Regions from separate parts of the Prochlorococcus sp. MIT 1342 genome, predicted to be linked through region 2. Evidence: predicted binding sites of a transcription regulator. Region 2 holds the regulator's gene; each other region holds the start of a gene.
The links. Region 2 encodes NtcA, which controls nitrogen genes in cyanobacteria. Its sites were predicted from a motif close to GTANCNNNNGNTAC; they were not measured.

Region 1 (7,583 bases), 660 kb from region 2:
CAGTGGCTGCTGTTAGAGCAAAGACCCCTCCAATGGCTCCATCGACATGCAACCAGACCTGCTCGCGTCTGCATAGCTCTGCTACCGCTACCAAGGGATCTACAGCTCCTTGGACAGTCGTCCCTGCTGTCGCCACAACGGCTAAGCATGGTCTCCCTTCTGCGCGGAGAGCTTTCAGTTGATGCTCTAGGGCATCGAGATTCATGCAGCCCTCTTGATCGACAGGCACCGTCTGCAAGGCATCGCTAGCCAATCCCATGACCCGAATGGCCTTAGCGAGTGATACATGGGCGTCGACACTTGCAAGCACCACTGCCCTGGGATCATCTTGAAGATCTGCCTGTTGGCGAGCTATCACCATCGCCATGAGGTTGCTGAGGCTGCCACCACTGGCTGCCACACCACCAGCCGTCAACGGCAGCCCCAAGCGCTCAGTAAACCAGCGGCACATCTCTCGCTCTAAACGCGAAAGACTGGGTGACAACTCCTCGGCCAAAAGATTGTTGTTTAGCCCTGCGCAGATCAAATCGGCAGCGATGGATGCCGTTAGAGGAGGCGGATCGAGATGAGCCAAAGCACCTGGATGGGAAGGCTGATAAGCCCCTTCCATCACCAACTGCAAATCGTCCAGCAAGGCATCAACTGAAAGACCTTGAGGCGGCGGCGCCACATCAGGCAAAGCACTAAGCGCTGGTAAGGGGCCTCGATTGCTTGCTGTTGCGAACCATTGACAAAGTCGAGCACTGGCCTGCTCCAGAAAAGTCTGCAGTTCTGGATCGAAACGGTCAGGCTTGGCAAAGGGCGCCAAGGTCGCAGTCGGCCTTATCTGGGGAGTGCCAGCCAATAACGCTCGTCATACAAGTTCTATTCTCCCTCCTGATGGCATTGTTTGATCAGGAGCTGCCACTTAGCGGTGCCTTTAGCGAAACCTCTTGAACTAACCAACATGCAATGCCGCTGTTGGATGTTGCGGCTACTGACTCGAGCAAAACAACTTGGCGATCTTGGAGACGTTCCTGTGAGTGCCGTAGTGCTGGATGCCGATGGCCGCTGTATCGGACATGGCAGCAACCAAAGGCATCGAAGACGTGATCCATTAGGCCATGCAGAACTGATTGCACTCCGACAGGCTGCCTGGCTCAGAAGTGATTGGCGATTTAATGACTGCACCCTGATTGTCACTCTGGAACCCTGCCCGATGTGCGCGGGAGCACTAACACAAGCGCGCATGGGCCAGGTGATCTTTGCTGCACACGACCCCAAACGAGGCGGGCTTGGTAGCACAATCAATCTGGGGGAACACCCCAGTGCACATCATAAAATGCGTGTTCTTGGCGGTGTAATGGAAGTTCAAGCCAGGCAGCAGCTAGAAGCCTGGTTCAAGCAGCAACGGCAACGTTTTCACGAAAACGAGGTAACTCTGACTCGAACAGATTGAGCAACAGCTCAACGTTTTTAGGGGTGGAGTTGTATCCCATCAAGCCAATCCTCCAGATCTTGCCAGCCAAGCTTCCTAAGCCGCCGCCGATTTCAATGCCGTGCTCATTCAGCAAATGCAGACGGAAGGCATTGCCATCAACTCCATTAGGAATGCAAACAGTTGTGATTGTGGGCAAACGCAAGGCTTCAGGTACATGCAACTCCAAACCAAGACTCTCGAGCCCTGCCCAGAGCACTTCGGCATTGCAGCGATGACGATCCCAAGCGTTTTCAAGGCCCTCATCCGCAAGTAATCGCAGCGCTTCACGCATCCCAAAGTTCATATTGACCGGCGCAGTGTGGTGATAAACCCTGTCGCTTCCCCAATACTGATTCAGCAGCGACACGTCTAGATACCAATTGGGCACCTTGCTACTACGGGCCGCAAGCTTCTCTTCGGCGCGGGGTCCCATGGTGAAAGGGCCAAGACCAGGAGGGCAGCTGAGCCCCTTTTGGCTGCAGCTGTAAGACAGATCAACCTTCCATTGATCCAGAAAAACCGGCACAGCGCCTAAGGAGGTGACCGTATCAAGCAGTAAGAGGCAATCGTGCTTATGGCAAAGATCGCCGACACCATCCATTGGCTGACAAACCCCAGTGGATGTTTCTGCATGCACTAGAGCCAGAATTGCTGGGCGATGCTCGATCAAAGCTGCTTCTAGCTCTGCAAGGGAAAAGGCTTCTCCCCAGGGTTTTTCAATCAACTGAACATTGGCTCGATAGCGAGCAGCCATATCGGCAAGGCGATTGCCGAAATAACCGTTTACCGCAACCAATACCGTGTCACCAGGTTCAACGGTATTGGCCAAGGTCGCCTCCATGGCAGCACTACCAGTACCGCTCATCGGCAGTGTGAAACGGTTGTCGGTTTGCCAGGTGTAGCGGAGCAACTCCTGAACCTCACCCATCAATTTCAGATAAAGGGGATCAAGGTGGCCAATCGGAGAGCGCGCAAGTGCCTGAAGCACCTTGGGATCGGCATTTGAGGGCCCAGGCCCAAATAGCAAGCGGGTAGGCGTGGCAATCGGTTCGAGAACCGTCTTATGAGATTGGTCAACCTGGGGAAGGGTTTGCGTCGTCGCCAAGGCCCTTGGTTAGTTCAATTATCTAGAGCCTAAGCAGTCACCCTTCATCCCCGGGACTTTTTTGAGGGATTGCAACGGCAACCAAGCAGGTCAATCAATAGCGAGGGCAATAAAAAAATACTGATTTTTTTTTTGCGTCTCTTGGCAGCAGAAGGGAAGAAAGTAAAAAAACGCTAGCTCGTCTGGCAAAGTCCCTTTGAAGCCTGATTCCCATTTACTGAAAGCAGGCTTCAAAACAGTTCATGCAGATCGAGCGAAGGCTGAAAGAAAATGGTTGTAGCAACCAATCAACCCTGTGATGAGATCAGCCATTGAGGACGAATGGACGACTTGGACGAGTTGAGGGATATAGAAGCTAAACAATCAAAATCAGTGATCAAGCCATAAAGTTCTCCCAGACTTAGATCAGCTCAAGCTGACAGAAACGGTTACGGAATCCACCCAGAAAGGAAACAAGGCTTCATTAGAAGGTACCTGTTGCTACAAAAAGGAGGCCATGCGGCTGATTACGGTCGCTCTCTTATCGCCGGCTCGGCCTCATCTTCGCCATGGGCAAATCACCCCAAGACGTCCTCCGCCAGATCAAGGACGAGGGCATTGAACTGATTGACCTCAAGTTTACTGATCTGCACGGCAAGTGGCAGCACCTCACCGTTTGTTCAGACTTGATTGATGAGGAAGCCTTCACTAATGGATTGGCTTTCGATGGATCTTCCATCCGTGGATGGAAGGCCATCAATGAATCAGATATGGATATGGTGCCCGACGCCAGTACGGCCTGGATCGACCCCTTTTATCGCCACAAGACTCTTAGCTTGATCTGTTCCATTCGGGAACCTCGTAGCGGTGAGCCCTATGCCAGATGCCCCAGGGCGCTTGCCCAAAAAGCCCTCGGTTACTTAGCCGGCACCGGCCTGGCCGATACTGCCTTTTTCGGCCCTGAGCCAGAGTTTTTCATCTTTGACGACGTCCGCTACAACTCTGGCGAAGGTGGTTGCTTCTACAGCGTTGACACGATTGAGGCCCCTTGGAATAGCGGTCGCATTGAAGAAGGCGGCAACCTTGCCTACAAGATCCAACTGAAAGAGGGCTACTTTCCGGTTCCACCCAACGACACCGCCCAGGACATTCGTTCCGAAATGCTGCTGTTGATGGGGCAATTAGGAATCCCGATGGAGAAGCACCACCATGAAGTTGCTGGTGCTGGCCAACATGAATTGGGGATGAAGTTCGCTGAGCTGATTGAAGCTGCGGACAACGTGATGATTTACAAGTACATCGTCAGGAATGTTGCACGTAAATACGGCAAAACGGCAACATTTATGCCCAAGCCGGTGTTCAACGACAACGGCACCGGGATGCATGTTCACCAGAGCCTCTTTAAAGGAGGCCAACCCCTGTTCTTTGGAGAAGGCACCTACGCCAACTTGTCACAGACGGCTCGCTGGTATATCGGCGGCATCCTTAAGCATGCTCCCTCCTTCCTGGCTTTCACAAACCCCACAACCAATAGCTACAAGCGTTTGGTGCCAGGTTTTGAAGCTCCTGTAAACCTTGTTTATTCCCAGGGCAATAGGTCTGCAGCTGTTCGCATTCCGCTCACTGGCCCAAACCCGAAAGCGAAGCGTCTTGAATTCCGCCCAGGCGATGCCTTGGCCAATCCTTATCTAGCTTTCAGCGCAATGATGATGGCGGGCGTTGACGGCATTAAAAACCAAATTGACCCTGGCGATGGTTTCGATGAGGATCTATTTGAACTACCAGAAGAACGCCTTGCCAGCATCCCCACAGTGCCAGCTTCACTTAATGGTGCGCTCGAAGCGTTAAATGCAGACAAGAACTACCTCATGGAAGGGGGAGTCTTCACCGAAGACTTCATTGACAACTGGATTGACATCAAATACGAAGAGGTGCAGCAATTGCGTCAACGGCCTCATCCCCATGAGTTCACCATGTATTACGACGCATGAGGTTGGGTGAAAAGATCACCATCTGTTTGAAAAATAGGGAAAGTTATTCATTTAAACTAATTTTCAAGTCCCCGCAATCTAGGCGGGGACTTTTTAATGACTTAGTATTCAGGAAAATATGGCTTGTTTTAAAGAAATTTCCTCCGATGCACTTTGACTATTGAAAGGAATTAGAATTTAATGGCTATGAATGCTTGTTCGTGGGACATGCATTGACAGCATGTTGTGATGCTTAATTGCTAGCATTAGTGTGTAAATAGTAAGCCATCTAAAATTAATATCAACTGCATTTTGCAGCAGAAGATTGAATGGAGCACTCATTCCTTTAGCTCAAGCTAAATGGTTAAGTCGAATACCATGAGTTCTTATGATTTGCAACCATTAAGTAATGGACAAGCTTGAGAAGAAACGTCTTCGTAGTCAATGACAGAAACAGCTAATAAATCATCCAATAATGCGGATACGGTTGTTTGTATGAACAACTTTACGGCTTCAAGTAGATTTTGACTTTGCTGAGCTTTTGAATTACTACATTCAAACTTTAAATTTATCAAGCTGCCTAGTCTAGAAAGGTAGTTGTATATCTATTCTGTGTCTGCTTACGCCTATTTCCTTGATGCAATCCAACAAAAAGACTTTCTCAATTCAAGAGAGAAAGGGTCCGTTGTTGTTATTCACCTTCCTGGCTCAGGGATGTGCAAGGGGGATGTGGAAGTGGTTAATTCTAAATGCAATACCAAATATATCTATAAATCCAAAAAGCTTATGGACATAAAATTGGCCAGCATGAAGTTGCAGTCGTGATTGACTTGTGTTGCCAATCATCAATAAATGACAGCCTCATAACAAGCGAATATTGTTGGATGATTACGCCCAACTATCCATGATCTGTTTAACAACCACCTTCTCCATTCCAACCTGCAAAACCACCACAAGTGGCAGAGCCAACAACACCCCTGGTAGACCCAATAAGGCGCCCAAGCTCAATTGAGCCATTAACGCCACGGTGGGAAGCAGGTTGACCGTACGCCGCAATAACAGCGGGGTGAGCAAAAACGCCTCAAGATTCTGCAAAATCAGCCGCAATACCAGAACTTGCAGCATTAGTAGGGGTGAAACAAGCAGTGCCATGGCCAATGGCAGCAGGGAGGCGGCCGTTGGCCCAATGGTGGGGACGAAGGTCAGCAAGCCACAGACCAATGCACTCAATAGGGCCAGAGGAACCTTGAGCAGTGCAAGCCCTGCCCAAGTGAGCACAAACACGCTGCTGGCTGAGATCGTCATCCCAGCAAGCCAGCCACCAAGAGCCAAACGGCATTGATCAAGCAATTCAGCCATCTCCTGTCGCGCAGGCCGAGGCGTTGCAGCAATCACCATTTGGCGATGGGATACAGGATCTAGCGCTAGCAAGACAGCCAGCAGGCTCATCAACAACAACTGAATCAGGCTGTTGGCGGCCCCGCCTGCCACGCCAAGCAATTGCGAGCCCAAGGGTTGGATCCGATCCCAGCTGAACTGTTCGGCAAAAGACTCTTCCAGATTCATCAGTCGCGGGTTGCTGACCAGCATCGATTTCAGCTTGGTCACCAGAGTGGGTACGAGGTTGCCCAACTCTTGAACCTGGGTGATCAACTCAGGCACCAGCAGCTGGAAAACCAAGGCACCGCCAAGCAGCAGCACCACCAGCACCACTGCTAGCGAAAGGGGACGAGGCCAGGAGAGGCGGTCCTGAAGTTTCTCAATTAGGACATCAAGTGCTACTGCTAATACCACTGCTCCAAACAGCACTAACAACACCCAACGCAGCTGCCAGGTGAGCAAAGCCAGCACCACCAGAGTGAGTGCGACAAGAAGGGTGCGGGCATTCATGGCGCCAATCGCTTTTTCTTCCAGGGATCAAGCAAATCGTGGATGACCACCTCGCGAATCAACACTTGCAGCACGACAGCGAGTGGCAGCGCCAACAGCAGGCCAAGAGGACCAAATACCACTGTGAAGACAAACTGGGCTGTGAGAGTCAGCCCGGGCAACAATTTCACCTGGTGATGCATCACTGATGGAGTGATCACATAACTTTCCAGGTTCTGAATCACCACATAGAGCCCAAGCACAGCGACTGCTTTCCAGGGTGCATCAAGTAGCGCTACCGACATCGGAAAGATCGTGCTCAAGGTTGGCCCTACATTTGGGATCACGTTGAGCATCCCAGCAAGCAAGGCATTCGCCATCACCAGCTTGATCCCAAGTAGTGAAAGGCCGATTGCGGCAAGCAGGGCCACACAAAAGGAACTGATCAGTACACCCACCATCCAGCTGCTCAGCGCATCTCCGCATTGGCTCAGGATCGAACGGGCTCGTCGCCTATAAAACGAAGGCAATAACGAGATGGCTACATCTCTGTATGCCGTCGGTTGCACCGCCACCATCAAGCTCATTGCCAACACAAACAGGAGTTGCACCAAGCCGCTGCCGAGGTTGCCTGCAAGGCCCAGAAGGCCTTGCAGGCCTTCCCTCACTCCTGAGGCCAAGCTTGCACCATCTGGTAATGCGTTTAACCCATTTGCAAACAGCTGTTCTTCCCAGCCACTCTTGTTGTTGTCAACTCCGTAGACCATTGCAGAGGTTTGGTTGATGGCGCCGATGGCCAGCTTCCAGAGTTCCTTCGCTGCTGAAGGAAGTTGTAAAAGCAATTGTTGGAATTGCTCTGTAAAGGGGGGCACCACAATGGCGGTCGCCATACTCACAACAAGCACAAGACCGACCAAGCAGATCAGGAGGGCCATGCTGCGAGGCATGGGTTTCCTTGAGCGCAGCTCACCTACCAGAGTGCAGAGAGCCATGGCAAGAACAACGCCTGCAAAGAGGTGGATCAGCACCTCTCTAAGGCTCCAAAACAGCACACCCGTGGCCATCAGAGCAGCCAGAGCAAGCCATTGGGAAAATTTCACCCGTGTTCAGGCGGCAGCCTTTGCATTCTCGCCTTAGCTTTGGGAGTAACCCAGACCGTTGCAAGCTGCATAGCGTTTGGCAAAACGCATGAAGCGTTCAA
Region 2 (7,583 bases):
TTCGGCATCGGTCTCCCCGAGATGGCGGTTATCGGCGCCATAGCACTGCTTGTCTTTGGACCTAAACGACTTCCAGAGTTTGGTCGCACCCTTGGTAAAACCCTGAAAGGTTTTCAGGCAGCCTCAAAGGAATTCGAGCGTGAGATTCACAAAACGATGGCAGAACCTGAGTCCATCGAACAGGCTGCGACGGAAGAGTCCATGCAGCAAGACACCAATGCAATAAGTGAAACCCCTCGGGAGGTTAAAAACCCTCCCGCCAGCTGAGAGCGGTATGAGGCCGGGTCGTTTACGTCTATTGGTAGGCCTAGGCAATCCAGGCTCAAAGTATGTCGGTACCCGTCACAACATCGGCTTCATGGCCCTCGATAAGTTGGCTGCTCAGAAGTCAGTCAGTTTCAGGCCGCAAACAAAGTTCCATGGACTGATGGCGGAAGTGGCGGTTGGCTCAGAGAGGGTTCGATTGCTGATGCCTCAAACTTATATGAATGAAAGCGGTCGGGCGATTCGTGCAGCCATCGATTGGTTTGGCTTGGAGGTTGATCAGTTGCTGGTGCTTGTAGATGACATGGACTTGTCTTTGGGTCGACTGCGGCTTCGCGCCCAGGGAAGTGCAGGAGGTCACAATGGTTTGCGCAGCGCGATTCAACATCTGGGGACTCAGGATTTTTGTCGTCTGCGGATCGGGATCGGTGCTCCAGGTCGTACTTCTGAGGAACGAAGAGCTCGAACCGTCTCGCATGTGCTCGGGGTGTTTAGTCGGCAGGAGAGCCTCCTAGTCGATCAAGTGCTTGATGAGGTGCTGATGGGTTTGGATCTGATTCAGTGCCTTGGGTTGGAACGGGCAGGTAATCGTCTCAATGCTTTTCAACCGGAGGGTTGTTCTGCCTGCTGATGAGTCATTTGCCTGTCACCACGGCTCGCCTCTGTGTACACCGCCAAAGCTTTGCCGACCAACGCTTGGATGGGGAGGTTTCCGCTGGGGGGTTTCAGTGGCAGTTCAGCTGGGCTTTCGATCGGGGTGAACTGAAAGTGGAACCATCTCTTGGGCGAGCACTGATTGAGGATGCTTTACTGCGCTTCCTCGTTAAGGCTGACTACCACCTTGAGCCTGGTGGGGATTATATGTTCACTGTTAGGGCCCGATTCTGAAGTTGGGTGGTCCGGGCCAAAGGAGTTGTTGCCCGAGGTGGTCTTCAAGCAACACCATTGCGGCTATGGCGTCTAGATGATGGGGAGGCAGGATCATTCCTCGGGGTAGCCAGCGGCGCCAGTTGCTTGGGGGCCATAGCTCCCAATAGCGATGGCGGGCGCGCAGTGTGCTCCCACGTTCTTCGACCACATTCAAGGGGGCAATGTGCAGCAGAAGGTTTTGCCAGTATTCACTGCTGGTGCCGTTGCCGATCAAGATGCCTTCTAAGGGTGCTTGGTTTTGCCAATGCATGATGAGGTCGAGCACAGCGGCTGCGGCCACCACTTTTCCCTCCAGCACAGCATTTGTTGTTGTATCGGCAAGAACTAATCCACATTTATTGCGACCAGGATCTACGGCCACAAGCTTTGTCATGGTTTGTCTTCGGGAATCTTTGTCCAAGGACCACCCACGGGCTGCAGGACAACTGCTACTGGATCGGCTGTATCGCTGTTGCGGAGTGCCACGGCTTCTAGCTCAATCCGCTCTTGAGAACGGTTCAGTAATGCCTTGCCGAGCCGGTTCATTTCACTGCCATCGAACTGCAGTCCAGAACTGAGGGATCCGCGTCTTTTTACCTCTGCCAGAGTTGATGCAAGCAGGAGGCTAAGTCGGTTGCGCACGGTTTCGCTGCTCTTCTCGTTTTGGTCAAGAGTCGTTCGTGCGAGGACTTCGCCTTGTCGGACGATGTTGATATTTGGGCGAGCATCCGGGAAGGCATACACCACGTTCTCCCCACGCAACACGTTTGCGGCAGAGCGCACATAGACCACCCAGGTGCCTGGCTTTCGGATGATCTGTTCGATGCGGTTGATGTCGGTGCGTGGCACGAGCAGGATCTGTCGATTGGCTTCTTCACCGGGACGTACGCGTCGAAAAGCCTCCAGGTTTGCTTCCTGAAGTAGGCGGTCGATGACGGCTTTCGCCTGGCTGGGGTTATCGAGCCGCAGGGTGGCTGCAGCAAGTTGCTGCCCACTACTCAGCACAACATCCCCTCGACGTAAGGCAATGAGGTTGGTCTCGAGCTGCTTCAGTTCTTTTTCAGCCGCGCTAATCCTGCTGCGAACATTGGCTAGTTCAACTTCCGTTCGGCGGATGTCGGCATCTTTTTTGGAAATGTCGCGACTGAGACGAGCTCGTTCCGCCTCGAGCTGTTGTCTTTGTTTTTGTAGTGGTGCGAGTTCGTTGCGAAGGGCAGTAGCTCGCTTTTTGGCTTCCTTCAGTTCATTCTGAACCTGATTGCTGTCCGACCTGGCCTGCTTGAGATCAAGCTCGGCATTGAACTGGGCCAACCGACTTGAATTGAGGGCATCACGACTTTGTTGGAGTTTGGCCTGAAGGTCATCCAGTTCAAAAAGTCCTACTCGCAGTTGTCGACTGACCAGCAGCATCAGTCCTAGGGACAGGGCGCTAATCAGGCTGCCAGTGAGAACGGTGATGAAGACGGCTGTCCTTCGCGGTCTGAGATTGAACAGGCTCAGCCTTGCTTTGCCTACACGGCTGCCAAGTCGATCGCCGAGGGTGGAGAGCACACCACCGAGGACGAGTAGGGAGAGGATCAGCAGCCAGCCGGTCACGAAAATGGGCGGGTGGGATCAGGAATAGTGTCAACCCGTTTCACCATCCTGGACTGGGACGGGGATCAGTTGAATTTTTTAGCAAGGGCAATCGGATCAAGAACGGTGATTTTCTTGCGATCGATTTGCACTAGACCTGAATTGCGCAGGTCTCCCAACAGGCGAGTAATGGTGACGCGAGTCGAGCCGATTGCTTCAGCGATGGACTGATGTGAGAGGCGTAGGTCAATGGTGATTCCTTGTTCCCCTGGAACCCCGAAATCCCGGCAGAGGACTAGCAGGAAACTCACAAGCCTTGATGACATGTCGCGGTGAGTGAGGGTCTCGATCATGGTCTCGGTTTGCAAGATCCGACTTGAGAGACCCTGCAGCAGAAGTAACCCCACGCTGGTGTCGTTTTCGATCGCTTGGCGAACTGAGGTGGCTGGCGCTGTGATCATTTCCACTCGGGTGAAGGCTACGGAGTGATAAAAACGGTCCGAGCGATGGCCTGTGAGTAGAGAGAGCACTCCAAATAGGCTGTTTTCACGCAGCAATGCCACGGTGATCTCTTCACCAGATTCATAGACCCGAGATAGCCGAACGGCGCCGCGTCGAATGAGATAAACCTTTTCGGCAGGATCGCCAGGAAAGAAGATGGTTTTGGAGCGCTCCACCATTTCGTTGCTGGCGCCATCCAGTTCACGGATGACTTCCAGCAGGGTTTTCTGGGGTGGAGCAGGCGAGTTGGCCATACTTCCTGACCCTTGAACATAGGGTTGCTGGGCGTAACGGCTGAAGCCGCGGATGACGCCGGCCATGGCTGCGCAGCAAACGGCAGAAATATGAAGTTAGGGAGTGGACCTCCACCACCATGTAGCAATGGTGACGGTTTTTAGTCTTCTTGCATTAATTGCGAACGTTGGAAGGCTTGTAGATGTTGCAGGCCGGGTTCTGCCAGATTCAGCAAGTCGTTGAGTTGATTCCTGCTGAATGGAGCCCCTTCAGCGGTGCCCTGCAGCTCCAATAGGTGCCCATTGGAGCCCATTACCACGTTTAGATCCACATCAGCCCTGGAGTCTTCGCTGTAGTCGAGGTCGAGAAGGGGATAACTCTCCACTAAACCAACGGATACTGCAGCAACTTGCTCGATGACGGGTTGATGCGTGAGCAGCCCTTGTTCCAGCAAGCGATCGCAGCCTCGTTTTAAGGCAATCCAAGCGCCGGTGATGGAGGCTGTACGTGTGCCGGCATCGGCCTGAATGACGTCACAATCAATTCGCAGGGTGGTTTCCCCAAGAGCGGCCATGTCGATCACGGCGCGCAGGCTGCGGCCAATGAGGCGTTGAATTTCTTGAGTGCGTCCGGAAAGCTTGAGCAGTTCACGGTTCTGTCTTTGCGGTGTCGACCCAGGCAGAAGGCGGTACTCGGCGCTGAGCCAGCCTTTGCCTTGGCCTTTGCGCCAGCGGGGTACACCTTCTTCAACGCAAACACTGCAGAGCACTGCGGTGCGACCAGTGCGGATGATTAAGGAACTGAGGGCAAAGCCCATTGGGTCCCATGTGATCTGAAGGGGCCGCAGCACGTCAGCAAGGCGGCCGTCAGCACGTGGCTGGGGGGATGTGAGCATCTTGCTGTTGGTGGTTGAGATGAACTGAGCCTGGCAGAAACAGGTGCTTTTACACCATGGATAGTGTCAAGAGCCTTGTTAAGCAGCTTCCCACCGCTACATTTGATTTCTGCTGGTTTTGTCGGGGCGATTGAGACTTTTATGACTGCCAGCCTGAGCCCTAGTCATCGCTCCGTGGATCCGTGCATGACGGACCATCGCTCGCAGGAGAGTGATGGGAGTCGGTCTTTGGCAGTAGTTGCTGATAGGCGTTTGCTGCATCTGGTAGCTCCTGAAGGGCAGCTTCAGGTTTATACAGCCCCCTATCGAGGCAGTTTTTCTGTTGTCTTGAGTCAGGCGTTAAGAGCGGCTGGGCTGGGAAGTCGTGTGTTGGTTGCTCAGTTCCTCAAGGGAGGAGTAGATCAAGGCCCAGATGGACGTGTGCGCCTATGTGGGCGACTTGAGTGGCTGCGCCCGGCGGTTCCTGGCTGTCTATCTGAGCCTGCTTCAACGCTTGCCGTTGACTCCAGCGCGCCTGAGGCCGTGGAGGCCATTTGGCAGGAATGTCGGGATCGCATCTTGGCGAGTGATTTGGATCAAATGGTGTTGGATGAGGTTGGTCTGGCGATTGCTCTTGGTTATCTCGATGAGGCTGATGTGTTATCAACTCTGGAACAGCGCCCCGGGTCGATGGATGTCATCTTGACTGGCTCAGTCATGCCATCGATCCTGATGGCAATGGCTGATCAGGTCACTGAGTTGCGTCGTGGTTTCTAATGCTTAAAAACGATCGTTGGATCACCGAACAGGCCGCAGCAGGGATGCTTGAACCCTTTCAAGCCGGACTGATTCGACATCTTGATCCTGAGCAGCATCAACGGCCTGTACTGAGCTTTGGCTGTTCTTCCTTTGGTTATGACCTAAGGCTCTCTGCGAAGGAGTTTTTGATCTTTCGCCATGTACCAGGCACGGTGATGAATCCGAAGCGATTTAATCCTGCAAATCTCGAATCCACCCCTTTGCATCAGGACGAGGATGGCGAGTATTTCATCCTGCCGGCTCATTCTTATGGTCTCGGTGTGGCGCTGGAGAAGATGAAGGTGCCATCAAATATCACTGTCATTTGCTTAGGTAAGAGTACCTATGCCCGCCTTGGCATCATCGTTAATACGACTCCCGCCGAAGCCAGTTGGGAAGGGCATCTCACGCTTGAATTCAGCAATAGTTCTGGAGCTGATTGCCGTATCTATGCCAATGAAGGCATTTGTCAGCTTCTTTTCTTCGAGGGTGATCCCTGCGATACCACCTACAGCGATCGCCAGGGTAAATATCAACATCAGCCAGAACGCGTCACTCTCGCCAGGATTTGAAAGAAAAAGATCTGTTGAATGCATGTCTGCTCTCAACAGATCTTTTTGATTTTGTAGACATTGATAGAGTGAAGCCACTGATCTCATCCCCCACGTATGTCAGACAAGCAGCCAAAATCCGCACCTCCTGAGGTGGAAGTTAATACCTCAGGTGATTATCTTGGTGGATGGGGACAGTTTGGCAACTCTTTTGTCTTTTGGGTTAGTGCTGTCGTTCTCGCTGCTTGTGTAGGAGTTTTGGCGTTCAGTATTAGCCTGCTTCAAGGTTAAAGATGAGATTTTTTGCAACTTAATTCCATGAGACGGACTTCTTTGCTGTTCAGGTTTTCTGCGGGCTTTGAAATTCTTGGTGGGATTTTTGCTCTTGTTCTGCCTGTTAAATTTTGTTCACTACTTTTTGGTTATACGCTAGTCACTGAACTGGTAGGTATTGCAAGATTATTTGCATTGGCAATCATTGCTCTTGGCGGGGCGTGCTGGGAAGTTTCAAGCCATGCGCCGATGCAAAATCCGAGAAGATCTCTTTGTTATTATAATATTGCTGTTGGCCTTTTGTTAGCGTCTATTGGTGTGAGCCAAGATTTAATTGGTGTTCTTTTGTGGCCAGGAGTATTTATTCATCTTGCAATAGGGATTTTGCTTTTGTCTGGCCTTAGAAAATAATAGAGGCTGTGGGTAAAAAGAGGTCCGATTGGAGTGGCTAATCGCTCAAATGGTGAGCGAGGAAGCTAAGGGCAAGCAGTAATAATACTAGAGTTTAGTAAGGAAATTTTGATATCTTTTTGGCTCGATTGTCGCCACAGGCAAGGTTGATAGGAGTGGTGCGTGGCGGGCCGTGTGGATATTTTTCTTAACCTATTTGAGCTAAAATCATATTAAAGGGTGGCTTATGTAATGGCTCATCGTAATTGATTAATTAATTGATTGATTGATTAGCCATGGCTCATTGGCCCAATAGCCTCTAAATCTTTTTGCTTGTCTGTTCGTTCTTGTGATGCATTCAGGTTGCTGATAGCGCCTACACCGGCGAACTTGGGGAGTGGTTGGTTTTGAATCAGAGCGTCAGTTAATTGCTGTAGTTGTTCTTTAGTGCGTGCACCCAGTGAGAGACCCTGCAGTTTGCCTTTGTTATCGAAGAAGTTCAGCTGGGGAATGCCGTTGACGTCGTAGCGATCGACAAGGTCTTGCCAGCGGGGGTTGTCGACGTTTACCAGCACAACGTCGAGCTGGTTTTCCCTTTCACGTTCCGTTGTGAGCATGGCTGGGGCCATTTCACGACAGGCTTGACACCAGTCAGCATAAAATTCGATCACGGTCGGTCGACCATTGGTGAGTGCGACATCTGGGTCGAGGGAGCGCCGTGCCAGTTGCTCGAGCGGTGCCTCAGCATTGAGGCCGCCCCGCAGCAGGAAAAGAACGACTGCTAATCCCAATGCTGTGAATAGCAGGATCAACCTTTGGCCTTGGCCGAGAGTGGAAGACGGGGAACTTCCGGTCATGATTGGGCAAGATTCTCGATGCACTTTGGCAGGTCTGTTTTGTTGTTGTTGCTCGCTTCAATGGGCTAACTGTTCAGAAGTGAAGCGTCTTTTCACCATTCGTTGAGGCTGATGCTGCGTCTCCTCGTTGTGCCCTTTCGTGCCCCCTCGTTGCTATTGCTCTTTGGGGTGGCGGTCGTTATGGGCAACCATTGGTCGTTGCTTCAGTCTGAGCAGATAGACAGCCTCGGTATTGATGTTGAGCTCTTCTGGGTTGTTGAGCTCCTTCAGGCGGTCGTGTTGGTCGTGATTTGCACGATGCCGGATCTGATCTTGCGTCAGGTCTCCTTGCTGATGGCTGCCAGTCGTGCAATCAGT
Region 3 (7,583 bases), 430 kb from region 2:
CACGGGCGCGTTTGCCCATGCGAATTTTGTGGCGTTGTCGTGGCGTTTGGTCTTGCTCTGGTAACTCCAGCAATTCCTTCATCGCTTGCACATGGTGGGCAAGCTCAATTTCCTCAGCTGCGGTCAGCAAAGGCACGCGTCCAATGCTGCTCAGGTAGAACCCGATCGCATCAGTACCCAAACGACCACCTTGGCGATTTTGATTACGGGATGCTTGCCCGTTACGGCCAGATCGATTCGCTGTTTCTGAACGTTGCTTAGATGTAGACGGTAATACAACTTCTGACGAAGGCGTGAGTGAAGCACCCTTCGCAGATTCCAGAGGGATCCCCATCACCCTGGCCTCCTAAATTAGATTTGCGCGGAATGTAGCACTCATAGAGCTTAGAAACTTGGTTGAAGCAAAAAGTTTTTGTTAGCCCATGAGAGCGATCAGTTGATTGGTTGCTTCTGCTTCTAAGTAAAAAAACTGTTTTGCATGCTGATTATTCCTTTTTAGGTAGCAAAGAGCACTTTCTCACAGTTATGGTCTCGTGAGGCATCGAGTTTCACGCTGCTGGGATGCCTTGTTGCCAAAGGTTGATCAGCTGTTGCTGTGCACGATGTTCTTCACTATTGGGATTGGGTTGGCGCTGTAAAAAGCTGCCATCGCTCTGCATATCCCATGCTTCGCGGTTGTCGTTTAGGTAGAGGTTCAGCAGTCGCTCTAGGTGTTCCTTTTGCTCTGGTTCTTCAATTGGAGTAATGGCTTCCACGCGTCTGTCTAGGTTTCGAGGCATCAAGTCTGCGCTGCCGATATAAACCTCTGGGTTGTTGTCATTGGCAAACCAGAAGATACGGGAGTGTTCCAGGAACCGGCCGATGATGCTGATCACGCTGATGTTTTCGCTGAATCCTTTTCGCCCTGGGTAGAGACAGCACATACCGCGGATGATCAGTTCGATGCGAACTCCAACTTGGGAAGCTTCGTAGAGCAGGCTAATGATGGCTGGATCCACCAGAGCATTCATCTTGGCGCGGATGTGTCCGCCTCTACCTTCGCGGGCGTGTTCGATTTCGCGGAGGATGAGTGATTCCATTCCCTTGCGTAGGGTGACAGGTGCCACCAGCAGTCGACGGAAGCTTTGTTGCTTTGAAAAGCCAGTGAGATAATTGAATAGCTCGACTAGATCTTGGCTGAGTTCCGGTCTTGCAGAGAGCAGACCAAGATCGGTATAGAGACGTGATGTCTTCGAGTTGTAGTTCCCTGTGCCGATGTGCACGTAGCTGCGTAGCCGCTCTTTTTCTTTGCGAACGACCAAGATGGTTTTTGTGTGGGTTTTGAGTCCTAAAACGCCATAGACAACGTGAACGCCAGATCGTTCTAGATGACGGGCCCATTGAATATTGTTGCCTTCATCGAAGCGTGCCTTGAGTTCAACCAGAGCCATGACCTGCTTTCCGTGTTCGGCTGCACGGATCAGGGCCGCAATGATTGGGGAATCCTTAGATGTCCGATAGAGCGTGATCTTGATTCCCATGACTAGGGGATCGTCTGCTGCCTGATTGATGAATTCCTCTACAGAGGTCGCGAACAGTTCGTATGGGTGGTGAAGGAGAATGTCTTTGCGGCGAATCACCGAGAAGATGCTTTTGAATTCTTCTTCTTTGATTGATTCGTCTTCAAGCATTCTGCGCTGGCTGCGGGAGAGAACTTTGGCGGTCAGGCCAATGTGGGGTTGGTCTTTGAGTTGTTCCAGAGGTAAACGCATGAGACCGAATAGATCATCGAGGCCTAGTAGTCCCTCGATGCGATAAAGGTCTTTTTCTTCAACAGCCATACCTTCAATCAGCATCTCAACGACTCTCTTGGGCATTTCGTTTGTCACTTCGAGTCTCACCACTTCTCCGCCCATCCGCCGCTTATGCAGGCCTTGTTCCATGGCGCTCATGAGATCGTCGGCTTCTAGGTCCCTGAGTTCAAGGTCGGCATCGCGGGTGACTCGGAAGAAGTAGTGCTCTTCAATCTTCATCCCGGGGAAGAGCAATTTGAGGTTGAAGGCCACCACTTGCTCCAATGGAACTGCTGTGTGAACTGGTTTGGGATTGATGCCACTTAGATCAGGAGGTATCTCTACAAACCGAGGGATCGTTTTTTGTGGAATCTTGACCCGGGCGAATTGTTGTTGGCCTGTTTCCGGATCGAGGATCAGGGTCGCAATGTTGAGGCTGAGATTGCTAACGAAAGGGAAGGGATGGGCTTGATCCACGGCTAGTGGTGTCAGCACCGGGAAAATGGCTGTCTGGAAATAATTGTCAATCCAGAGGCGTTCTTTTGGATTGAGTTGCTCATAGTCGAGTAGGTGAACACCATGCTCGACTAGCTGGTTTTTGAGGTGTTTACGGTAGTGATCTTGTTGTTGCTCGATGAGCGGAACAAGGTGATCTCGGATCGTGAGGAGCTGCTGAAGAGGGGTTAGACCGTCTGCGCTGGTTTTGGTAATTCCGGCTTCCACTTGTGCTTTGAGGGAGGCCACGCGAACCATGAAGAATTCGTCGAGGTTGTTGCTGAAGATGGCACTGAACTTGGCTTGTTCCAGCAGCGGGGTACGCGTATCCAGTGCCTGAGCAAGGACCCTTTCGTTGAAGGAGATCCAGCTGAGCTCTCGGTTGATGTAGTGCTCCGAAGCTACTGCTGGATTACTCATTGAATGCCAGTTTGTTGATCCACTATCCAGGCAAAGTAGCAATCATGATTGTTTGATTGTTGTGTTACTTGTGCTTGCAGGTGGGCCTCCTGCAACAAGGGCAACAACTCCCGTTAGTACGAGGATGGCCAGCCAGAAGGGACTGCGAGGGCCTATTTGGTCGTAGGCGAATCCTGCAGCCGCTGCCCCAAGGAAGGTCCCTAGACTCTGCAGGCCTTGAAGGCTACCGAGTACTGCCCCTTGGCCTGCGTTGTCGAGGCGTCTCGAGACGAGGGCTCTCAAGCATGGCACTACTAGACCTGTGCCAAGGGCTAGTACCGATACGGCAGTGAATACAACAGAAATCGAATTCTGCTGACTGGCCATGGGCAATAGCAGACAGCCTGCAATGACGAAGCCAACGCCAGCAATGGTGAGCCGCCATTCGCCGAAGGATTTAACCAGTGGACCGATGAGCAGCCCTTGAACCACCATTGCGATCACGCCTACAACTGCAAAGGTCAGGCCCGCTAAACTGACTGTCCATGAAAAGGCTTGCTTCAGGTAAAGCACCAGCACAGCTGTGAAACCGTTGAATGCCATGAAGAACAGGAAGAAGGCGAAACAAAGGCGGCTTACTAATGGATTGGCAAAGATCTGTGCTAGTTGGGTGATCGGGTTGAGTTGTCTTTTGCTTGGTAGGGAATTGCGAGCTGCTGGCGGGTGTGTTTCGGGAAGGATATAGATCACAAGAAGCAGGTTCGCGACTGCGAAGGCTGTGGCGGCTATCCCGGGTAGAGCAATATTGATCTCTGCTAAGCGGCCACCGATATAAGGGCCCAAGATGAACCCGAGGCCGAATGCAACGCCAATCAGGCCGAATGCCTTTGCTCGGCTCTCAGGTGTTGAGATGTCGGCAAGCACTGCTGTGGCGCTACTTGCTGTTCCACCGCTAACGCCATCGATGATTCTTGCTGAGAAGAGAAGGATCAGGGGAACAATGCCGATCCAAGCGGCTGGAAGTATGTTCCAGTCAATCCATACTGTGATAGCGAATAAGCCAAGGCCTACTACTGAGCCAGCAACGCAAGCGGTTAAAATTGGTTTGCGGCCAAAACGATCACTGAGAGCTCCAATTAGGGGAGCCACGACGAATTGAGCCAATGCATAAGTACCTCCAAGTAGCCCCAGGATTGTGCCGCTGTCTGTGAAGCGTCCTGGGAGGTATGGAAGTAATGGCAGTAAGAGGGTTTCACCTAGGCGATCGTTCAACAGAGTGACAAAGGCACAGAGAAAGATGGGAATCTGTGGTCGGCGCAATTGGGAATGAGTCAGGATGAATGTCACGATCCCATAGAGACTTGACGCCATTGATCTAAATGGCAGGCTCTTGTGACTTGTCGCCGCTTAAGACCCCTTACAAAAACTGATCATTTTGTTGTCAGGGAGATTTATGCCGATGCGATTGAATCTCAAGGGGGAGGCTTGTATTCCCCTGTTCAGATCAGTGCTTGGGCAGCCTTGGCTTGGTTGCCAGGAGTTCTGGATCGGCCACTGATTGAAGGACGAGGTTGGTTGAGTCTTGAGAACGACGAGGTTGAGGCTTTTGCTCTTCGTTATCCCTCTGATCGTTTGGCGTTGCTGTATTGCCGGGGCCGGTCTGCTCGTTGTGGCCATGCCACTGCGTTGCTTGAACAGGTAGAAGCTGAAGCCTTGCAGGAAGGAGAGCTAATCTTGGTGACGGAAGCCAGTTTGTGTAGTCACCCTTTGCTGTTGAAGTGGGGCTGGATTGAAATGGCTAAGGAAGTGATTCAGATCGGAGGTGTGAGTTTCGATCGTTATCGCATGGCGAAAAACCTACAGGCTCGCTTCAAATGATGGTTTCTCTCCAAGCAATGAGCTGCTCAAGCGTGGTTTGGGCTAAGCCTGATTGCAGACACTTTTCAGCATGAGCGATACCTTCATCGAGGTTGTCGGCCAGGCCAGCTAACCATAGGTAGGTACCAGCATTCCAGAGGAGGGGCTGACTTAATGGCCCGCGATTGTGCAGAGCTTCCATTGCCTGTCCGCTCCACTCTGTCAGGTTGCTCCACTCAACGTCTTTGCTAAAGCAGCCATGGTTACGGGGGTGGAGGATGAGTCGTTCTGGCTTGCCATTTTGAACTCGTGATGTGATGCAAGCTCGACTGATGGGAAGGTCTGTGCTTCCTTCGAGCCCTTTCACAGTCACGAGATTTGTTTCACCTGCTAGCGCAAGGGCTTTCCAGGCCCGCTCTTCGGTGGGGGGATGCACGAAGCCGCTGACGAGCAAATGCTTTTCTTGATGTGCTGTCCAAAGCAGCTCCAAACTGGCCACAGGCGGTCGCTTGCCGATGTCGTCGCGATAACTGATCAAGCTTTCGGCTAGCGGGAAGTGATCTGGCTGGTAAATCAGTGCCAGACCATGTTGTTGAAAGCCAGCTTCTAGGTTTGCTATTGATAGGCCTTGGAGTTGTAGCCCTAAGGCTTTGAATAACTCTTCTGTGGTGACGCCATATTTGATTGGCATACGCTGCCCCCCTTGCAAGACGACGGGTTGACCAGCGTTGAGTAGGACCAGTGCTGTGAGCGGATAAATCGGGGCTGTTCGCTTGCGGCCGTCGAATGGCATGCCAAAGCAAATGGGTCTTTTCTGGCCATTGGCTGATTTCAGTTTGGGTCCAAGCACTCTGTATGTATCGAGCATGCCGGCGAGTTCCTGGGGCTCGGGTCGACGAATGCGATGGGCGATGAGGAAGGCGCCAATTTGAGCAGGGCTGGCTTGGGCTGTAAGGATGAGATGCAAGGCATCAGCCGATTCTTCACGGCTCATGCCACGACTGGTTTGCTCTCCACTTCCCACCTTCCTGAGGTGGGCTTTGAAGCGTTCACGGCCGGATAATTCGGGGCATGTGGTCACGATTGATTGCCGGAACTCATTGGATCTTTCTGTAGTCATGTAGCTGCGTGGAGTAGCGATTAAGACATCCTTGTGACATGCCTGCTTGGCATAGGTTTAATTGGCTCCGTTGGGCTTTAGGAATCACTGCAACGATAAAGCGAGGCTGTTTGCATTTCAGCGTAGTTATATTTTCTAAGTGCAATGTTCGAATCTTCAAAGTTTTTGCGCTGGGGTATTGATCAACGTCGAGACTGGTTTTATGCTATTTTTTATTTGATTAGCGGGCTTTTGATTGCAAGGGTTTGACATGCATCTTGCATAGAAGATTCATCTAAGAGTAAGAGTTTTTTGGCACCGTAGTTCTGCTTTTCAGTAGTTGATTGGTGTCAATGAAATGAATCATCAGATACGATTGCTTTTGCTTGGATTGCAGTTTTCCTTTATTGCCATCATCCTCTTTTTGATTCAATAACCCATTTTTGCGTATCCGTTGGCTATGGATTCATTGCCATGATCTGTATTGCTGAGCAAGTTGTTTTTTGGCTAGGTCTCGATGGAGATCAGTCGGCAGACTTTGGCTGAGCTTGAACAGGTTTGATTGACTGCTGGATGTGCCGATGCAGCCCAGGGCTAGTAATGCTGCTCGTGTTGTCGCTTCGGAACCTTTTCTTGCCACTTCGGCAATGCGGTTGCTGATGTCGACACCATCGCGTCGCTGCAGAATTCGAATGGTGCTTAACACCACTGGATCGCGTATGTCGTTGAGGAGGTCGTCAAGGAGGTTCAGCAGCTCGTCATCGCTGAGTTGGTATGCCTTGAAGTTCAACAACTCCAGACCAGCCATGCGCATTGCTTGGGAAGGTTCTCTGAAAATCCTTTTTATCAGCAAAGTTGGCACGATTGCTCCCCAGCAGGCCATTGCTTGCAGTACCTCGAGCTCCAGTTCTTCTTGATCACCAAGTTGTTGGATGAGCCAGTCTCGAGCCTCAGGTTGATGGCAGAGGCCAGCTGCATGGATGAGTTCAGACTGCTTACCATGTTGCTTAAGCAGGGTTTTTAATATTCCCCAGCCATCATCACCAAGCAAGCCCAGTCTTTCGGCTAAGGCTTTACGTAGATCAGCAGAAAGGCTGGGGCAGTAAACATTCCCCAGCCAGTCTGGTTCTAGAGGAGCCTTACCTACTTTATTGAGACGTTCCCAGAGAACGGCTTCATCGAAGCTCATGAATGTTCTAGATCAGCGTGCCCCTAGTTCGGCGGCGAGTTCACGTTCCAGCTTCTCATCGTGAACCGTAGGCAGTACGTTGCTCATTTGGGTGCGATGGGTGCTGTAGAAGAGCATGCCGATAAACACCATCCCGCCAATGATGTTGCCGAGGGTGACTGGAATGAAGTTCCAAACGATTACCTGGCCAAAGGAAACGCCTGAACCAAGCATGGGTCCGGCGGTGTGCAGGAACATGTTCACCACGATGTGCTCCATTCCCATGGTTTGGAATGCTGTGATCGGCAGCCAGCAGGCCAAAATTTTGCCAGGTACGCTCTTACTAACTAGGGCCATGGTCACACCCAGACAAACCAACCAGTTCGCGATCAATCCGCGCAGGAAGGCCAAGAAGAAGCCAAGGGATTGAAGGTTCTCGTATTTGGTAACAACGTTGGTTTTGTTGAGGGCAATGATCTTCGCTGCTACCTGTTGCCACATGCCGCCACCATCGGCAGCGGAGGCGGGATCCACGGTGCCACCGCTGGTCAGGCTGATTGCCATCAATAGGGCAACCACAGCAGTGCCGATCCAGTTGCCGAGCCAGACCCAACCCCAGTTGCGGAAGGTGGCTCCCCAGGTGCTCTTGCCGGCCCATGTGGCCATAGGCAGCAGAGCGAAGTTACCGGTGACCAGTTCCATGCCGAATAGCACGATGCTGGCAAAGCCGAAGGGGAAGAGCAGGGATCCCAACCATGGTTGACCACTCTTGAGACCAACTGTGAGTGCAAGG
Region 4 (7,583 bases), 320 kb from region 2:
GTTTCTAGACCAGTCAGGTCTTCTCAGCACAAACCAGAAACGGAGAGGGTGGGATTCGAACCCACGGACGGTTGCCCGTCAAACGATTTCGAGTCGTTCGCTTTCGACCACTCAGCCACCTCTCCAGACGCCCGTAAAGACGCAAGGCAACTTTAAAACGCTGAGGCCACCATGCTGAAGGAGCCGCTGGCTCTACCACTGACCCAAAGCCGCCCTGCAGTGTGTTGTAGCAACCATCGCCGCTCAAGAGAGGTTGGCACAAAGCCAAGCCATACCCCTGTCAAACCCTCTGACTTGGCTAGAGGTTGACGCCCCATGACATCAAAACCCTGACGATCACGCCAACTCCAATAGGCCTGACGCGTTGGCAGCAGATGCCAAAGCAAACGACCAGCTCGCAACTGCAAACTCTGCTCTGCCGCAGCGATTGGTCGCACCTCCAGGCCAGGACTGACTAACCGCTGTCCAACCTGCAAAGGCATCACACCCTGATGCTCAGCCAGCACGGTATGGGCCAGATTTCGCCAACAGGACGCCGCCTCACTGGCAACCGGATCCAAGACCATCGCCCAATCAAGACGGGCATGCCCAAACGCTTCACTCAGCCGACGAGCCTGCCAACAGCTACGACCATCTCCATGAGTACTAACCAAAACAGCCCGCCCACGATGCCTAGCTAGTAACCATTGACGACTGCGTTGATGCACCACCACGAATCCATCGCCCATCTGTACAACAGCCTGCGATAACGAACAAAACAACAACGCAACAACTCCCCAGTGACGCCAGTGACGCAATCCCGTTACCAACCAAGGCAGCAATCCCAACACCAACAACAACACCAACCAAGGTTGGGGATGACCGGTGAACAACTGCGCCATTGGCCAAGTGCAGATCTAACGCACCAGAGCAATCAATAACCCAGCCAACTGCTGGATCGGCCAACTGATCCAGTGCAGCAATGGAGTCAGCAAGCCAGCAGGCAAGAGCAAACACAACCAGGCCAACACCATCGCTGAGAGGGTGAGCAGCACCAACAAAGGAGCAGCCAGCAGATTCGCCAATAGGGCATAGACAGGAGTGGAGCCAAAATGAACAATCTGTAGTGGCAGCGTCCAGACGATTGCGGCCAAAGGAACAGCCAGCGCCGGTGCCAACCCTCGAAGCCATGTAGGTAGACGCTTGGAGAGAGCCTGCTCTAGGGGCCCTGCTGTGACGACCAATCCGGCAGTAGCTGCCGCACTCAATTGAAAACCAATCGAACGCGCCCAGGCGGGATTCACCAACAGCATCAGCAGCAACGTCGCTAGCAACACCCCTAGAGGACGACTGCGGCCTCCGCCCTCGTTGATCAACAACACCGTGCTACCCATCAACACAGCTCTCACAACCGACGGTTGTGGTCCGGCCAGCATCAAAAAGCTGATCAGCGCCGTTGCAGCAAACGTCAAACGGAGGGGCCCTGGCAGAAACCGCGCAATCCCCAGCGACGCTCCCAACAGCACAGAAAGATGAAAGCCCGAAGCCGCCAAGGCATGGGAAAGGCCAGCAACGCGGAACGCCTTAACCAAATCAAGCGGCAGATCAACTTGGGCACGACCCAGAACCAAAGCCGCCAGCAATCCTCCCGAACGTGGACCTGCCAGTTGCTGTAAGCGCATGGCAACCACACGGCGAGCATCGGCGATGGGCGTCCAGGGACGTTGCAACACCTCAACCTGATCACCCCAGAATTGGCTCCAACTTCCCTGCTGCTGAAGCCGCTCCGCTGGCCCAGGCAGTAGCGAATGTGGCCCTAGAGCCGGAGCACGCAACTGACCATGCACACGGATTCGCCAACCCCGCTGCAAAAGCTGAGGGCAAGGTCGTAGCTGAACTTCACTACGGCCATGCCTCGGCAGGCCATTGATCCGGTTCACCGCCAACAAGGCACGACAACTATCAGCCCCAAACTCGCTATCCCCAAGCAATCGGCTATCACTCAGCAACCGGCCTTCGAGGCTGCTGCGAAGCGCTAGGCGCGAGGAACGATCAAAAGAACCGGCACTCGCCAACAAACGCACAGGGTCCAAAGGTCCAGGCCTCGGCTGCCCCCACCAGCAAGCCCATGCCAACAACAATGGCAACATCAACGCCAATGCTGTAGCCCTGCTTCGGGTCATGCCGAGACGAATCAAACAGAAACGAGCCGTGATCAGCAACACCACAGCAACGACAACCATTGCTTGAGAAGGAAAGGGCTGGGCACCAAGCACTAGTGCTGTCAGGGCCAAGCCTGCAACAAGCAAAGGCGAAGAAAACCCTCGCAAACAAACTCAAACGACTATCTCGAGAATTCCCCTCTCTGCACTTTGCTGTCTGCAGGGTTCGAGGATGAGCCTGGCAAAGGATCTCCCTAAGAAGGGCTCTAGCCCTGAACCCACAAGCCTAAAACCCTATTTCCAACCGGATTGAGCCATCAACTGAATCGCCTTGGCATTATTCGCTCCGAGCTGGCTAATCGTGACCCGATCGGGGCGGAAAGTGCCGAACTTTTTGAGTTCCAACGACGTGCCATAGCCATTCAACGGATGTTCATAGGTGGGGCCAGCCATGCCTTGACTGCCATCGGGTGAAGCAAGAAATTCAAGCAGCTCAATCGCCTCCTTCTTATTCTTTGCATACCGAGCCAACCCACCAGCACTGACATTGACGTGGGCGGGATCAGGTGTGATAACCGTGAGCTTATTAGCAAGAGCCTTGTCTTTCGATCCGCTCACACCAGCACGCATCCGCGCAACATAGTAGTGATTAACGATGCCAACGCCACAGATGCCTTGTGACACAGCACGAGCCAGGGAGACATCTCCTCCAAAGTAAGGCTGGGAAACGTTAGAAATCATTCCCTGCAACCAACTCTTTGTTGCCGCCTCACCGCGCAACACAAGCTGATCAGCGACTAAAGATTGGTTGTAGACGTTGTTGCGCTTGCGAAGGCACACCTTCCCTTTAAGTGAGGGGCTAGCCAGATCGGCATAAGTGCGAATACTGCCAACATTCACCTTCGATGGATTGGCAACAATCACCCGCACGCGACGGGTCAGGCCATACCAACGACCTTGCGGATCGCGATAGGCACTAGGGACTTCGCTATCCAATTTTGCTGAGCGCGAAGGTTGCAAAAGACCCTCTTTTGCTGCATTACTAATCCGTGCCGCATCAACAAGGATGATCACATCGGCCTGAGAGTTTGCCCCCTCTCGCTTAAGACGCTCTAACAATGAAATCCCAGTAGATTCGATCAGCCGAACCTTGATCCCTGTTTGCTCAGAAAATTTCTTATAAATTTGACGATCAGTGTTGTAGTGCCGACCTGAATAAACACGTACTTCTCGAGCATTCGCAACGCCGTTTTGGCTGAATCCAGTGCCAAGGGCGAGAACGGCCGCCAAGCCTGAATACGTAAGACGCGCCTTCAAACCCATTGCCAACAAACCATTAACGTTGCAAGCCTCACCCTATTGAGAGCGCTCAAAGCCTCCTTGCGCATTCCATACCAGCTGCTGTAACAAATGATGCGCTCACGATCCAAGAGGCTCAACGCTCTAATGATGGGATTTCCTCAGCAATCTCTATGGAGCCCCTGACCCATCCATTGCTTGATGAGGCAACTGTGAGCCAATTGCGTGCAACTCTCTTGGCTGACGAAACCTCATGGCAGGACGGACGTAAAACAGCGGGATATCAAGCAGCCGAAGTCAAGAACAACCTCCAGCTGGATCGCCACTCAAAAACCGCCAAAGAAAACAGCCAGCTGGTGATTAAGCAGCTTGAATCGGATCCGCTTGTGAAGAGCTTTGCCTTGCCAAGGCACATCCACGGGGTGATGTTCAGTCGATCCGGTATTGGCCAGGGCTATGGAATGCATGTCGACAATGCCTACATGAGCTCAGGGCGTAGCGACCTCTCCTTCACGCTGTTTCTCAACGAGCCAGAAAGTTACGAAGGAGGAGCTCTCTGCATTCAAACCTTGCAAGACAGCAGACAAGTGAAGCTGCCAGCTGGCCAGTTGATCATTTATCCCAGCACAAGCCTGCATGCCGTGGAAACAGTCACTGCTGGTGAACGGCTGGTTTGTGTTGGCTGGATCCAGAGCTATATCAGCAGCAATGAAGACCGCACTATTCTGTTTGGCCTCAATGCTGGTGCCCGCGCCCTTCTTGCCGAGCATGGCCGTTCGCCAGAACTGGACTTGATCTTTCAGGCCTACACAAACCTGCTCAGGCGCCTAGGCAGCTGAAGTTAGAGTCATTTGATACCAAGCCAAGTAGCGAATCACCAAACAATGGTGGCGTGGAGGAGCCAAAATGGATTTCAAAACGAGCGTCTCAGCATGAGCAAAAAGACTCCTGTAGCAATATTTCTTGCAGCTTCTGCACTGCTGGCGGCAAACTCACTTCAGCCAAACCTGAGTCACGCTGGCGAAGGCGGTGAAGGAGATATGGGAGGACTGAAGGAGTGGACCACTGATCAAGACATCGATGCTGAAAGCAAACCTGATGAAGATGCGAAGAAAGCTGCTAAAAAGGCAAAGAAATCAAATATTTGCGTCCCGATTGGCGAAGGAGAAAACTGCTGGTAAATCTATTCTGAAATAGTTTTCACGAAAACCACTCTCAACGAAGACAAACAAGCTCAATCCAAGGCTTCTTCTAATCAGGAAGGAGCCTTTTTTTATTCAAATTGCAAAAAATTAATTGCTCAAAAAAGAGACAATATACCCCCCGAAGAAAGAGGAAGAAGTAGTTTCAGCTTCCTATTAGTTTGATCGTAAATTTATTCAGAAAAGAACCAATGCATATTTCCTTGTTGAAGTGTTTAGCATTGCTCTCTTCTGCTTTTGAATAACTTCTAAAGACAAAAAAAGGCGCCCGCTTGAGGGGCGCCTTGATGGTCTGACAAACCAGGGAAGAAAATCCCTCACTCACTCAGATCAGAACTTGAATGTTGTTAGCACTAAGCCACCGAAGGTGCCGAAAGTATCAGCACCTACGCCACCATCATCTACGGATGAACCTGTTTCCTGTCCGAACGGACGGCTCAGATAGAAAACAGCTGGTGTAACAGAGATGTTGTCTGTGACCTGGAACTTGTACCACAGCTCGAACGCCATGTTGCCGTCATCAGGAGTGTCATCACCCTTCATAGCGGTCACCCACTGAAGCTCAGAAACTGCAGCGCCAAGGGTATTGCCCTCAATGAAGGCATCCTTCCACATCATGCCTGCGAACCAAGCCATGCTTTCGCTACGTGTGCCATCTGAGGCTTCATCTGGCAGGTTGTAATTCGTGTAGTCGTAACCAACACTGAAGGAAGGAACAAAGCCTGGCTCATCAGGCTGCCAAAAAGCTCTAAACGCGACTCCATTGGAATCAGCGCCACAAGAACTTGTGCCTCTGCAACTGCTATAGACGCTGGCACCACCATCTGATGTACCAAAGCCTTGAGTCATGCCTTGTTGGGTGTAGGCATAAGCCGCAGAGACTTGCCACTGAGGATTGCCGTAATCGACCTTGGCGAGAAACTTACCTTTGGAATTACCGTTTCCAACACCACCATCAGAGGGATCACCATTGTCGCCTTCTTTGGCCACATAGTTGGCACTAATGCCAAACCTGGCGTCCATCGGGTCGTCAACTTGCGACTTCCAAGCCAAACCTAAGCCTTGCCCTGTGCTAGCTCCATAAACACCATAGTTACCACCTAACTTGAAGGCCTTCAAGATTGGCTGATACACAGATGGAGCACTGCCAAGCATGTAGTAGTTTTCAATCTTGGCACCAACCCAAGCAGTGAAGCTGTCACCAATCGGGAAGGTGTACCAGAGCTTGTCAACCTTCAGGACATCCCCATTGTTATTAGCAACATTCAAGTAGGCAGGCTTCACATAACCCTTGCCACCAAATGCACTATCTTGAAAGTTACCTGTCTTCAGACGAGTATAGAGAAGATCCTTACCCGTGAAACTGGTGTTCAGATTCAACTGCAAAGTGTAGTTGAAAGTAAGTGCATCAGTTCCCAGATAGTCCCCATCATCCGTAAGATCATCGGTCTCATCGCCTGTATAGCTGGTTCCGCCAAGAACCATATGAGCCTTACCAACAAGCTTGGTGGTGGTGGAGAACTGAGTGGCTTCGAGTTCACCAACGCGGGCTTCTAGGCCATCAACACGGCCCTTGAGGATGGCGAGCTCCTGCTCGAATTCGTTGAGAAGACGACGCAGTTCGTCGGTGACTTCAGTAATGCGATCGAGGCAGGCATTCAATAGAGCAGCCGCTTCAAAGCGGGTCATTGCTCTGTTGCCCAGGTAGCTACCACTTGGATAGCCAGCTACACAGCCGTAACGCTCAATCAGGTTGCTCAGAGCCTGATAAGCCCAGTCGGTTGGGTAAACATCTTGGAATTGGGAGATGCTGGTGACCTGCTCGCTGGAGGCCGAATAATCGGACACACCTTTGATATCTAGGTCTGCGGCATTAGCAGCCATAGGGGCCATCAGGCCCAAGGCAGCAGGTGCCACCAGCAATTGCTGGAAGAGTTTCATTTGGTTCCTCACACAAAAAGCCCAAAACATGGGCCAGCAAAGGTTAGTAAAAAGATGCGTGTTCACAACGAACACAATTAACAGCTCTAAGTATCTTTTGATACAGGCAAGGTCAGGTGCTTAGAATCAGGCCCTTGAAATTATTGAGCCATTTAGAATTGAGCTATTTAAGATTGCAATGGCTGGTCTGAAGCAAGTGCCTTGTTATTAAGCAATGGGAATCCCATTGCCTCCCTTTCTTTTAACCAAGCCTCTGCCACCCCGCGAGCCAAACTGCGAATTCTGCCAATCGTGGCTGTTCGCTCCGTGACCGAAATCACGCCACGAGCCTCCAGGAGGTTGAAAGTATGGCTACATTTAAGAACGAAATCAAGTGCGGGTGCTGGAAGCTGCTTTGCGATCAGGTCTGACGCTTCCGCTTCATAAAGATCGAACAACTGTTTAAGGCGACTTGGATCCGATGATTCAAAATTAAAGTCGCACTGACCCTTTTCTAGAGAAAGCCAGATATCCCCATAGCTTCGTTTATTATTCCAGCTGAGATCCCAAATATTCTCAACATTCTGTAAATACATGGCCAGTCTCTCAATGCCATAGGTGATCTCGATCGGCACAGGGCTGCAATCAATACCACCACATTGCTGAAAATAAGTGAACTGTGTAACCTCCATACCATCAAGCCACACTTCCCAACCAACCCCCCAGGCTCCAAGAGTGGGTGATTCCCAGTTGTCTTCTACAAAGCGAATGTCATGTTCCGCCGTACAAACTCCTAGAGCTTCAAGCGATGCAAGATACGTCTCCTGAATACCAACTGGAGAGGGCTTGATCAATACCTGATATTGAAAATAGTGTTGAGCGCGATTGGGGTTGTCGCCGTAGCGACCATCGGTGGGCCGGCGACAGGGCTCTGGATAAGCCACAGCCCAGGGCTCTGGTCCAATAGCGCGCAGAACGGTATGGGGACTCATCGTGCCGGCACCCTTTTCCGTGTCATAAG

Region 1: glnA (type I glutamate--ammonia ligase) is a predicted target of NtcA. The motif match lies at 3,035-3,048, and genes of this name have one in related genera.
Region 3: SIB79_RS11600 (anthranilate phosphoribosyltransferase family protein) is a predicted target of NtcA. The motif match lies at 5,657-5,670, and genes of this name have one in related genera.
Region 4: SIB79_RS07850 (Fe2+-dependent dioxygenase) is a predicted target of NtcA. The motif match lies at 3,545-3,558, and genes of this name have one in related genera.

Annotation. Positions count from the first base shown of each region.
Region 1 covers NZ_CP138957.1:1,176,633-1,184,215, reverse strand. Annotated here, with positions in the region: gene SIB79_RS06180 (pyridoxal phosphate-dependent decarboxylase family protein) at 1-844, opposite strand, end outside; gene SIB79_RS06175 (nucleoside deaminase) at 947-1,438, shown strand; gene SIB79_RS06170 (pyridoxal-phosphate-dependent aminotransferase family protein) at 1,380-2,564, opposite strand; gene glnA (type I glutamate--ammonia ligase) at 3,113-4,534, shown strand; gene SIB79_RS06160 (AI-2E family transporter) at 5,402-6,403, opposite strand; gene SIB79_RS06155 (AI-2E family transporter) at 6,400-7,482, opposite strand; gene psb28 (photosystem II reaction center protein Psb28) at 7,516-7,583, opposite strand, start outside.
Region 2 covers NZ_CP138957.1:1,839,472-1,847,054, reverse strand. Annotated here, with positions in the region: gene SIB79_RS09565 (TatA/E family twin arginine-targeting protein translocase) at 1-267, shown strand, start outside; gene pth (aminoacyl-tRNA hydrolase) at 275-895, shown strand; gene SIB79_RS09555 (DUF3146 family protein) at 895-1,152, shown strand; gene SIB79_RS09550 (resolvase) at 1,136-1,567, opposite strand; gene SIB79_RS09545 (DUF3084 domain-containing protein) at 1,564-2,769, opposite strand; gene ntcA (global nitrogen regulator NtcA) at 2,835-3,569, opposite strand; gene rph (ribonuclease PH) at 3,644-4,378, opposite strand; gene SIB79_RS09530 (cob(I)yrinic acid a,c-diamide adenosyltransferase) at 4,520-5,134, shown strand; gene dcd (dCTP deaminase) at 5,134-5,727, shown strand; gene SIB79_RS09520 (hypothetical protein) at 5,824-5,997, shown strand; gene SIB79_RS09515 (hypothetical protein) at 6,025-6,390, shown strand; gene SIB79_RS09510 (thioredoxin family protein) at 6,660-7,226, opposite strand; gene SIB79_RS09505 (hypothetical protein) at 7,338-7,583, shown strand, end outside.
Region 3 covers NZ_CP138957.1:2,266,162-2,273,744, reverse strand. Annotated here, with positions in the region: gene SIB79_RS11620 (RpoD/SigA family RNA polymerase sigma factor) at 1-334, opposite strand, end outside; gene ppk1 (polyphosphate kinase 1) at 549-2,687, opposite strand; gene SIB79_RS11610 (MFS transporter) at 2,730-4,037, opposite strand; gene SIB79_RS11605 (GNAT family N-acetyltransferase) at 4,059-4,544, shown strand; gene SIB79_RS11600 (anthranilate phosphoribosyltransferase family protein) at 4,537-5,643, opposite strand; gene SIB79_RS11595 (hypothetical protein) at 6,089-6,811, opposite strand; gene SIB79_RS11590 (formate/nitrite transporter family protein) at 6,824-7,583, opposite strand, start outside.
Region 4 covers NZ_CP138957.1:1,520,423-1,528,005, forward strand. Annotated here, with positions in the region: tRNA gene SIB79_RS07830 (tRNA-Ser) at 41-125, opposite strand; gene SIB79_RS07835 (hypothetical protein) at 153-881, opposite strand; gene SIB79_RS07840 (ComEC/Rec2 family competence protein) at 897-2,288, opposite strand; gene SIB79_RS07845 (Fe(3+) ABC transporter substrate-binding protein) at 2,436-3,464, opposite strand; gene SIB79_RS07850 (Fe2+-dependent dioxygenase) at 3,614-4,279, shown strand; gene SIB79_RS07855 (hypothetical protein) at 4,373-4,621, shown strand; gene SIB79_RS07860 (iron uptake porin) at 4,973-6,583, opposite strand; gene glyQ (glycine--tRNA ligase subunit alpha) at 6,751-7,583, opposite strand, start outside.